3 regions of the Pseudomonas sp. R1-1 genome follow, and region 1 is predicted to be linked to each of the others. Evidence: riboswitches for the same ligand, from Rfam matches in the RefSeq annotation. Region 1 holds a riboswitch; each other region holds the start of a gene.
What was found. Region 1 has a riboswitch for cobalamin ahead of cobO (cob(I)yrinic acid a,c-diamide adenosyltransferase). Riboswitches for the same ligand answer to the same signal wherever they lie in the genome.
Positions count from the first base shown of each region.

Region 2: another riboswitch for cobalamin. It lies ahead of cobW (cobalamin biosynthesis protein CobW); the one in region 1 lies ahead of cobO (cob(I)yrinic acid a,c-diamide adenosyltransferase).
Region 3: another riboswitch for cobalamin. It lies ahead of J3P75_RS11510 (ABC transporter substrate-binding protein); the one in region 1 lies ahead of cobO (cob(I)yrinic acid a,c-diamide adenosyltransferase).

Region 1 covers NZ_CP071663.1:4,365,919-4,369,185, forward strand. Annotated here, with positions in the region: gene J3P75_RS19530 (cobyrinate a,c-diamide synthase) at 1-1,307, opposite strand, end outside; gene cobO (cob(I)yrinic acid a,c-diamide adenosyltransferase) at 1,304-1,915, opposite strand; cobalamin riboswitch at 1,996-2,219, opposite strand; gene J3P75_RS19540 (hypothetical protein) at 2,383-2,967, shown strand; gene J3P75_RS19545 (PQQ-dependent sugar dehydrogenase) at 3,034-3,267, shown strand, end outside.
Region 2 covers NZ_CP071663.1:3,400,186-3,403,452, reverse strand. Annotated here, with positions in the region: gene J3P75_RS15380 (cobalamin biosynthesis protein) at 1-165, opposite strand, end outside; gene J3P75_RS15375 (CbtA family protein) at 162-863, opposite strand; gene J3P75_RS15370 (CbtB domain-containing protein) at 874-1,071, opposite strand; cobalamin riboswitch at 1,191-1,410, opposite strand; cobalamin riboswitch at 1,596-1,807, shown strand; gene cobW (cobalamin biosynthesis protein CobW) at 1,909-2,979, shown strand; gene cobN (cobaltochelatase subunit CobN) at 2,983-3,267, shown strand, end outside.
Region 3 covers NZ_CP071663.1:2,518,311-2,521,577, forward strand. Annotated here, with positions in the region: gene J3P75_RS11505 (FecCD family ABC transporter permease) at 1-965, opposite strand, end outside; gene J3P75_RS11510 (ABC transporter substrate-binding protein) at 962-1,975, opposite strand; cobalamin riboswitch at 2,117-2,310, opposite strand; gene J3P75_RS11515 (ParD-like family protein) at 2,644-2,871, shown strand; gene map (type I methionyl aminopeptidase) at 2,868-3,267, shown strand, end outside.

The DNA.
Region 1 (3,267 bases):
GCGGTTTCAGAATCAGGCACAAACAGCGCGGCAATCGCAGTCGGGTTCGATGGAAAATAAAAGTGCACATAAGAAGCTGTCATCCGCCCTTCACGATAAACCGCCTCGGCCCCGCGCCCGCCATTCGGGCTCAGCCCACGGGCAATCGGCGTCAGCTCGGTGGTCGTCAGCGAATGGTGATACGTGTGCCCGCGCAACGAGCCTTCCGGCAGATCGACCGCCTGCAGCGCCAAGGCCGCCAGACGCTTTTGCATCACCGCATCGCCCTGCAACAACCCGACCAGTTCAGCACGGGTGCCTTCGACATCGGTCAGCGAATCGAGCAGATACAGCATGCCACCGCATTCGGCCAGCAGCGGTTTGCCCGCCGCGTGGTGTGCACGGATCGCCTCGAGCATTGCAGTGTTCTGTGCCAGTGCAACGTGGTGCAGCTCGGGGTACCCGCCCGGCAGATACAGACTGTCCGCCTCGGGCAATTGCGTGTCGCGGATCGGTGAGAAGAAGCTCAACTCGGCGCCCATCGCCTGCAACAGATCGAGGCTTGCGCCGTAGGTGAAGGCAAATGCCTCATCGCGGGCCACCGCGATCCGCACGCCGTTCAACAACGGCTCGGCAGCAATCACATCCGGCGCGGCGAACTCGACTGCTGGCGGCAAGGCGACTTCGCAACTGCTGGCCAGTGCGTCGGCGGCAGCGTCGAGGCGCAGGTCCAGATCATTCAGTTCGCTGGCCTGTACCAGGCCGAGATGGCGGCTCGGCAGCTCGATACCGGTCTCACGCGACAAGGCGCCGTACCAGCGCAGGCCTTCGGTGAGACTGCCTTCAAGCAATTGCGCATGACGCAAGGTGCCGACGCGGTTGGCCAGCACTCCGGCGAATGGCAGGTCCGGCTGATATTTCGCCAGGCCCAACGCCAACGCACCGAAGGTCTGCGCCATGGCGGTGCCGTCGATCACCCCGAGCACCGGCACGCCAAAGTGTCGCGCCAGATCAGCGCTCGACGGCGTGCCGTCAAACAGGCCCATCACGCCTTCGATCAGAATCAGGTCCGCGTCGCCGGCGGCTTCCCACAACAGGCGACGGCTTTCCTGCTCGCCGACCATCCACATGTCCAGTTGATAGACCGGCGCACCGCTGGCGCGCTCGAGGATCATCGGGTCGAGAAAGTCCGGGCCGCATTTGAACACGCGGACCTTGCGCCCCTGATTGCGATGCAAACGGGCGAGCGCGGCGGTGACGGTGGTCTTGCCCTGGCCGGAAGCCGGCGCGGCAATCAGGACGGCCGGGCAGTGACGGGGCTGATTCAAAGTTCGACGCCTTTCTGCGCTTTGATGCCGGCCTGGAAGGCGTGCTTGAGCATGCCCATCTCCGTGACCGTGTCGCCCATCTCGAGCATTTCCGGCTTGGCGCCGCGACCGGTAACCACCACGTGCTGCATCGGCGGCCGCGCCTGCAAATCGCTGAGCACCTGATCGAGATCCAGATAGCCGTGCTTGAGGGCGATATTCAATTCATCGAGCACCACCAGCCCGATCGACGGATCGCGCAGCAGTTCGCGAGAAACTTCCCACGCCGCCGTGGCGGCGGCGATATCGCGCTGGCGATCCTGGGTCTCCCAGGTGAAACCTTCGCCCATCACATGGAAGCGCACTTGCTCGGGGAAGCGGCGGAAGAACAGCTCCTCGCCCGTGCTGTTGCGGCCCTTGATGAACTGCACCACACCGCACTGCATGCCGTGGCCCATGGCGCGGGCGAGCATGCCGAAGGCCGAGCTGCTTTTGCCTTTGCCGTTGCCGGTCAGCACCAGCACCAGGCCGCACTCGTCGGGCGAATTGGCGATGCGTTCGTCGATCACGGCTTTTTTACGCTGCATGCGCGCCAGATGGCGTTCGTCGCGCTCGGGGGAATCGGTCATGGGGAGCTCTCCGTTGAGACGGGTAAACGGCGGGCAGGCACAAGATTAGACGGCAAAAAGCCTGGCATCGCCCACCGTGATGCCGCTGGATGGATCAGGCCGGTCTCCGGGCTCATGAGCGGCGTAGGCCAGACTGCGCGCCTTCCCGCTGTTGAGCAGTGGCATTGAACGCAGTGTTCACTCATTTACCGTTGCGGGGGCAGCGCCGGGATCGTCGTGGCTTCGCGTGAAGACCACCCTCACCGGCTTCCCTGTTTCACTCTGTCGACGCAGGTCACAGAGCACCTGAAACAAGCGGCGAAGGTTAGAGGGTTGGGGGTGGAGCGTCAATTAAAGAGGCGGCCATCGGGCGAGAAACTGCCACCAATCAATTATCTGCGGGCAATCTTGTGCCAGACTGTGACAAGTGATATCAAAGAGCCATGCTTTTCTCGAAAAAGCACACCACAACAATAAGGACGATGACGATGCAAGGCATGATCATCAGCAACCCGCGCCTGGAATTCCTGCGCCCGGTGCTTGAACGCTGGTTTGACTGTATCGACCGCTACAACACCGTGCGCGGCGACGGCGATACGCCGTACTGGCATGATGAGAAAGCCAACCTCGGCCTGCTTTCGGCCGCAGCCTGGATGGCCGAACTGGTGACCTTGAACGACACCGTCACCCGCAAACAGAACGAAGACGGCGAGCGCAATGCCCGCGCCGATCTGTTTATCGCCGGCAGCGAAGACCGCGCCTTCATTCAAGCCACACAGCGCTGGCCACGGGTCAACAACCTCAACCTGACCCAAGCCCTGGCCGATATAACCTCTGACGCCAAACGCACCAGTTATGCCAGCGATCTCAAACTCGGCTGCCTGTTCGTCGCCCCGCAAAAAGCCCAGCACAGCGCCAGCCCCGAAGAGCTGCAGGACATGGTCGACGATCTGCAAAAGGGACACACCTGCGCCGTGGCCTGGTATTTCCCCTATGCCTACCGCAAATTGCACAGCGAAGCGGGCAACTATCACCCGGGCATTGCCGTGCTGTTCAAGGAAGCCCGCGGTTGAGCAGTTGAACCATCGGGCTTGCGCCCTCCTCTATGGTTAGGAATGCATTCATAGGGAAGATCAGCAATGCGCAAGCCCCACCTCGTTTTCGTCATCGCCCTCGCCGGCGGGCTCAGCGCCTGCGGCGAAACCTCTAGCCTGCAAGTCTCCGACGGCACTGGCCCGTCGCCGAAACTGCCGGAACCGAACAAGACCCTGATCCCGACGGTGAACATCGCCCCGGCGATCGGCTGGCCCGAGGGGGCAAAACCAACAGCCGCGGCCGGCACTCAGGTCGCCGCGTTCGCCGAAGGCCTCGAT
Region 2 (3,267 bases), 970 kb from region 1:
CTCGTCGCGCTTCAAATCGATGCTGGCCAGGGCCTTGATCGACTTGAGCTCGATGCGGTGCGCCTGCAAGGCCTGGTCGAGTAACGCGCGCAGCGTACTGGTCGGACAGCCGCGCTGGCAGCCGAGGCCGACCACCAGCGTCGACGCTGCGCGGTCATCGCTCATGCGTGGTATTGACCGTTGCTGTTGCGGCGGAACAACCAGGCGCTGATCAGGCCCAGTGCCAGCCAGAACGCCACGTTGGTCAATTGCGAAGCGATCTTGAACCGGGTTTCCAGCGCTTCGGGCGCGAGCATCGAATGCACCAGCGGTTGCGGCGCGCCGATCACATGCGGCACCGCGAGAATCGCCACACCGAGCAGCTTCATCAGCCAGTGCCGGCTAAAGGCGATCAGCGACAGGCCGACCGCGGTCGAGGCCGCAGTGCCGATCCACCACATCTGTCGCGAAGCCAGATCAGCCGCAGCGGTGCCCGGCAATTCCGGCGGCAGGCCCAGCGTTGGCGCCAGCACGAACGTCGCGTAACCGGCCAGCCCCCAGAGCAGGCCTTGCGCGGTCGAGCGCGGCGCACGCAGGGTGTACAGACCGGCAAGCATCAGGGCGAAACCGACCGCTACCACCAGATTGCCAGCGGTGGTCGAAACCACCCGCTGCCAGCCGTTTTCCGGCTCCCAGGCTTCGCCGTCATGGCTGTGCGCCGCGGTGCCGGCCGCGTGTTCGTGGACTGCGGCGACCGGCTCGGATTTTTCATAGGTTTCCGCCTGAAGAATCAGCGGCGAGACCCAGAAGCTTTGCAGCAGCGTGAGGAGCAGGGCGGCCAGCAGGCCAGTGAAACCTGCGGTTTGCGCAATTCGCTTGATCATTCGACAGGTCTCAGTGGCACGGGAACGCAGCGCTGTGGCGGGTATCGTGGGCCGCGTTGTGCACCGCTTCGATATGCGAGAAACCGGCGAAATACACCAGCCCGGCGCCGAGAATCGAGGCGAAGGCGGCGGCAATCAGGCGTTGGCTCAGGGTGGTGGTGCTGGCGATTTTGTCCGCGTTGCTGGCGGTGCTGCTGATGATCGACATGGCGCTTCCCTATGGAGTGTCAGGGGCAGTCGAACGCATGCGGACCCTGCGTGACGGACACGCGGAGGTACGAACAGCGCCCGCCCACCGCGGGTTTGTTATGTCCAGTGACGCTGATTGCGCACCGTGTGTTGCGGGCCGGTCTCCGGGCTCACGAGGGGTTGGCGCCGGGCCAATCTGCAAGCGTCACCTTCCCATGCCGTTGGCACAGTGGTTTTGACGCTTCGCTCGCTTACCGTTGCGGGGGCAGCACCGGACTGACATGGCTCTGAGTAAAGCACATGATTCACCGGTTTCCCGTTTCACCCTGTGAAGGGCACCCGTAACAAGGCGTACAGGAGAGCATGCGGGTGGGTTTGAGTCAATTTTCGGTCGCGAGTGAATATCCAGGGTTGCTGACGGCGGTTTCGTCTGGCGGCGAGTTACTTTGGCAAACGCCCCAAAGTAACCAAAGGTCTTCGCCCTGACGTTCGGCCTGTCGGTCATGATCCCAATCCAGACATTGACCCGCCATTGCACCATGCGTAGCCTTGCGCCTTCGAGGTTCTTCGGTATCTGCCGAAGCTAAGAAGGGAACGCGGTCAAAGCCGCGGCTGCCCCCGCAACTGTGAACGGTGATGTTCGCTGCCACGCCACTGCCAGCTCGGTCAACGAGCCCGCGGGAAGGCGCAGCGAACGCCAGGCCTGGCGCCTGAACACTGTCAGCCAGGAGACCTGCCTCGTCACAGATTCTCACTTTCAACCGGGCGGGGTGATCCGGTGGCGAATACTTCCGGCGCGCGTGCGCGTGGCCGGTTCTCGTCCCGTATGCCCGCCGCTTTGCCAAAGGGCATACCGATGAAAACACTGGCCAAACTCCCCGTCACCATCGTCACCGGTTTCCTCGGTTCGGGCAAAACCACCTTGCTGCGGCACATGCTCGATAACGCCCAGGGCCGGCGCATTGCGGTGATCGTCAATGAGTTTGGCGAGCTGGGCATCGACGGCGAAATCCTCAAGCAGTGCACCATCGGTTGCACCGAAGAAGAAGCCAGCGGCCGCGTTTACGAACTGGCCAACGGCTGCCTGTGCTGCACGGTGCAGGAAGAGTTTTTCCCGGTGATGCGCGAACTGGTCGCGCGTCGCGGCGATCTCGATCACATCCTCATCGAAACCTCAGGCCTGGCCCTGCCAAAACCGTTGGTGCAAGCCTTCCAGTGGCCGGAAATCCGCAGCGCCTGCACCGTTGATGCGGTGATCACCGTGGTCGACAGCCCGGCCGTGGCCGCCGGCACCTTCGCCGCGTTTCCGGATCAGGTCGATGCCCAGCGCAAGCTTGACCCGAACCTCGATCACGAATCGCCGCTGCACGAACTGTTCGCCGACCAACTGGCCAGCGCCGATCTGGTGATCCTCAACAAGGCCGACCAGACCAGCGCCGAAGATCTTGCGCGCGTGCGTGCTGAAGTCGCGGAGGAGCTGCCGCCCGCTGTAAAAATCATTGAAGCGAGCAACGGCCGTCTGCCGCTGGACGTGTTGATCGGCCTCGGCGCCGGTTCCGAAGAGCACATCGACAGCCGTCACAGTCACCACGACCATCACCACGACGGTGATGACGATCACGATGACCACGATCACGACGCCTTCGACTCGATCTCCATCGAACTGCCGCAAGCCGACGAAAGCCTGCTGCTCGACGCGCTGACGCAACTGGTGGTGCAGCACGGTATCCTGCGCGTGAAAGGCTTCGCCGCGATTCCGAACAAGCCGATGCGCCTGCTGATTCAGGGCGTGGGTACGCGCTTCGACAAGCATTTCGACCGTCAGTGGGGCGCCGACGAAGCGCGCGTGACGCGACTGGTGTTGATCGGCCAGGAATTGGACGCAGCACAACTCGAAGCGCAATTGCGCGCCGCGCTCAGCGTTTAAGTCATGCACCTGCTCAGGACCCAGCCCGGCGGTTTCGTCTCGGATGACAATATTGCCGACCTTGGCCAGACGCCTGCCGAGCTGGTGATCCTGTGCAGCGGCGATTCCAGCCTCGCGCTGCTCGCCGAAGCGGCGCAGCAGTTGCCACAAGACTACCCGAGCCTGCGTCTGGCCAACCCGATGCAGGTGCAGAATCACGCCTCGGTCGATCTGTACGTCGACGAAGTGTTGCGTCACGCCAAGCTGATTCTGATTTCGCTGCACGGCGGCATCGCCTATTGGCGCTAT
Region 3 (3,267 bases), 1.8 Mb from region 1:
ACCAGCGCCGTAATCACCCCGACCGGAATCACCTGGCCCTTGATCAGGGTCCGCGACAACACATCGGCGGCAATCAGAAACACCGCGCCGCCCAAGGCACTCGCTGGCAGCAAGCGAGCATGCCCGGTGCCAAGCAACAACCGCGCCGCATGGGGAATCACCAGGCCGACAAAACCGATCGAACCGACAATCGAGACCATCACCGCCGTGACCAACGCCGCGCAACCGATCAGCAGAATCTGCACGCGGCGCACTGGTATGCCGAGCGACGCCGCCGAGTCCGCGCCAAAGGTAAACGCATCCAGCGCCCGCCGATGCCACAGGCACACAACCAGCCCGAGCAGGGCCACCGGCACCGCCAGCCACACCGATGGCCAGCGCACCCCGCCGAGGTTGCCGAGCAGCCAGAACATGATTCCGCGCGCCTGCTCGGAACTCGCCGAGCGGGTAATCAAAAACGCTGTCAGCGCATTGAACAATTGCGATCCGGCAATCCCGGCCAGAATGATCTGCCCGGTACCGTTGGCCGAGCCACTGACCCGTGCCAGCAGAATCACCAGCACGAACGCCGTCACCGCACCGGCAAACGCACCGGCCGACAGCGACACCAGCCCGGCACCGACGCCAAGCAACGCGACCATTACCGCGCCAGTCGAGGCCCCGGCGGAGATGCCCAGCAAATAAGGATCGGCCAACGGATTGCGCAACAGCGACTGCAAGATCACCCCGCACGTTGCCAGCCCGGCACCGCAGGCTGCGGCGACCAAGGCGCGGGTCAGGCGGTAATTCCAGACGATGCCTTCATCGATGGGGTCGAGCACATAACCGGCGCCCCACAGCTTGTTGGCCAGCACCTGCAGCACCACGCCCGGCTCGATCGAAGTCTCACCGATCGCCACGCCGCCCATGAGCGCGAGCGCGAGCGTCAGCACAACCAGCAGCGAACGGATCAGGCGTCTGCTCATGGCGCCAGGTCGTAGGCGTTGATGGCGGCGGCGAGTTGCGCGAGGCCGTCGAAGGTGCGCAGGCTGGCCTGCATGGCCATGGCGTCGAGGATGATGATGCGGTTGTGTTTCACCGCGTCCATGTTGCGCGTCACCGGGTCGCTGCGCAGGAAGGCAAGTTTCTTCTGATAATCGTCAGCCGGGAAACGCCGACGATCCATGCGCGCGATGACCAGGAAAGTCGGGTTGGCCTTGGCAATGGTTTCCCAGCCCACGGTTGGCCATTCTTCATCCGACTCGACCACATTGCGCACGCCCAGGGTGCTCAGCATGAAATCCGGAACGCCTTTGTGACCGGCCACAAACGGCTCGATGTCCATCTCGGCGCTGGAAAACCAGACCACTGCGCTGACGTCTTTGCGCTGCTGGGTTTTCGCCGTGGCGATCGATTGCGCGAGGCTGGCCTTGAGCTGTTCGTTGAGCTGTTCGCCACGCGCCTGCACATCGAAAATCGCCGCCAGTTGGCTCACGCTCTTGTAAATGCTGTCGATGCGAAACGGTGCAAGGCGCGTCCCATCGGAGCCAACGAGATTGTCCTTGGCTTCGCAGTCGGAGGGCAGCAGGTAGGTCGGAATCTTCAACTCATGGAACTGCTCGCGGGTGCCGACCGCACCTTGCGGGCCGACCATCCATTCCAGCTCCACGGCGACCAGTTCCGGGCGCTTGCCGATCACCGCTTCGAAGCTCGGTTCGTTATCAGCGAGGCGCTCTATCTTTTCGTTCTGCGCCTTGTAGTTCGCCAGCACGTCGTTGAACCACAGCGAAGTGCCAACGACTTTGTCGCTCAGCCCCAGGGCATAGAGCATTTCCGTGCCGGCCTGGCCGATGGTAACCGTGCGTGCCGGGGCGTGCTGGAAGGTCAGGGTACTGCCGCAGTTCTCGATCGTCAGCGGATAAACCGTGGGCGCCGCTTGCGCGAAAGCGCAAAGGCCCAGACCGGTGAACAGGGTGGCAATACGGGGCAGCAGCATGGGGCAGTCTCCAATGGAACCGTACGGGGAGGGCGGGTACGGTTTGGAAACACACCATCAAGCGCTGTCAGCAAACAGCGCAAGGCCGGTCATCGCGCAAAAAAGCGCACGGCACGATGTCCTTCCCGGACACCCCGCCGGTTAGTAGTCATTGTGCCGGCAGGTCTCCTGACTGATGCGTCATCGCCTGGCTCCGGCCTTCCCGGGGGTTACCCAGTGGCAGTCGAGGAGCAGGCTCGGCACCTACAGTTGCGGGGGCAGTTCCGATCGATGCTGAGCAAGCACCTCGGATTCCCTATTAATCCCGTGTGGAAACCGGCGGCGGCATGGTAGACGATTTGGGCGGTTGAGGGGGAGATCAATCTGTTGAAAAGCCCCTCACCCTAGCCCTCTCCCGGAGGGAGAGGGGACTGACCGCGGTGGATGCGAGGGCTACGTCGACATGAAATACCGAGTCGAATGCAAATTTCAAAACCAACCGAAATCGGCTCCCTCTCCAGGGGGAGAGGGCTGGGGTGAGGGGCCGGGTCACTACAAGGCCAAAGCCGAACGCATGCTTTTGACCACCAACCTCCCGATCCTGAAAAAACCACACAACCCTGATTTGCAATCCACGAACCCCCAACGCTAATATACGATCCATATACATTCCGTATCGGATTACCGCCATGGGCATCGTAAAAATTTCCGAAGACATGCACGAAAACCTGCGCATCTCCAGCAACGCACTCAGCCGCTCGATCAACGCGCAGGCCGAGCACTGGATGCGCATCGGCATGCTCGCCGAGTTGCACCCCAATCTCGACCACAGCGCGATCTGCCGTTTGCTGATCCGCGCCGAACAGAACGGCGGGCTCGACCTGCACCAACTGACACAGGAAGTCGCCCTCGCATGAGAAACCAGATCAAGCTCAACACCCCGGCCGAGATCGAAAAATCCCGCGCGGCCGGCAAACTGGCCGCCGAAGTGCTGGCGATGCTGGTGCCCCACGTCAAGGCCGGGGTGACTACCGATGAACTGGATCGGCTGTGCCACGACTACATCGTCAATGTGCAGAAAGCGGTGCCGGCCAACGTCGGTTATCACGGCTTTCCGAAAACCGTCTGCGCCTCGGTCAATGACGTGGTCTGCCACGGCATTCCTTCTGCTACACCGTTGAAGGACGGCGATATCCTCAACCTCGACATCGCCGTGATCAAGGACGGCTGGTTCGGCGACACCAGCCGCATGTACGTGGTCGGTGAGGCCACGCCTGAAGCGCAACATCTGATCAAGACCACCTATGACGCCA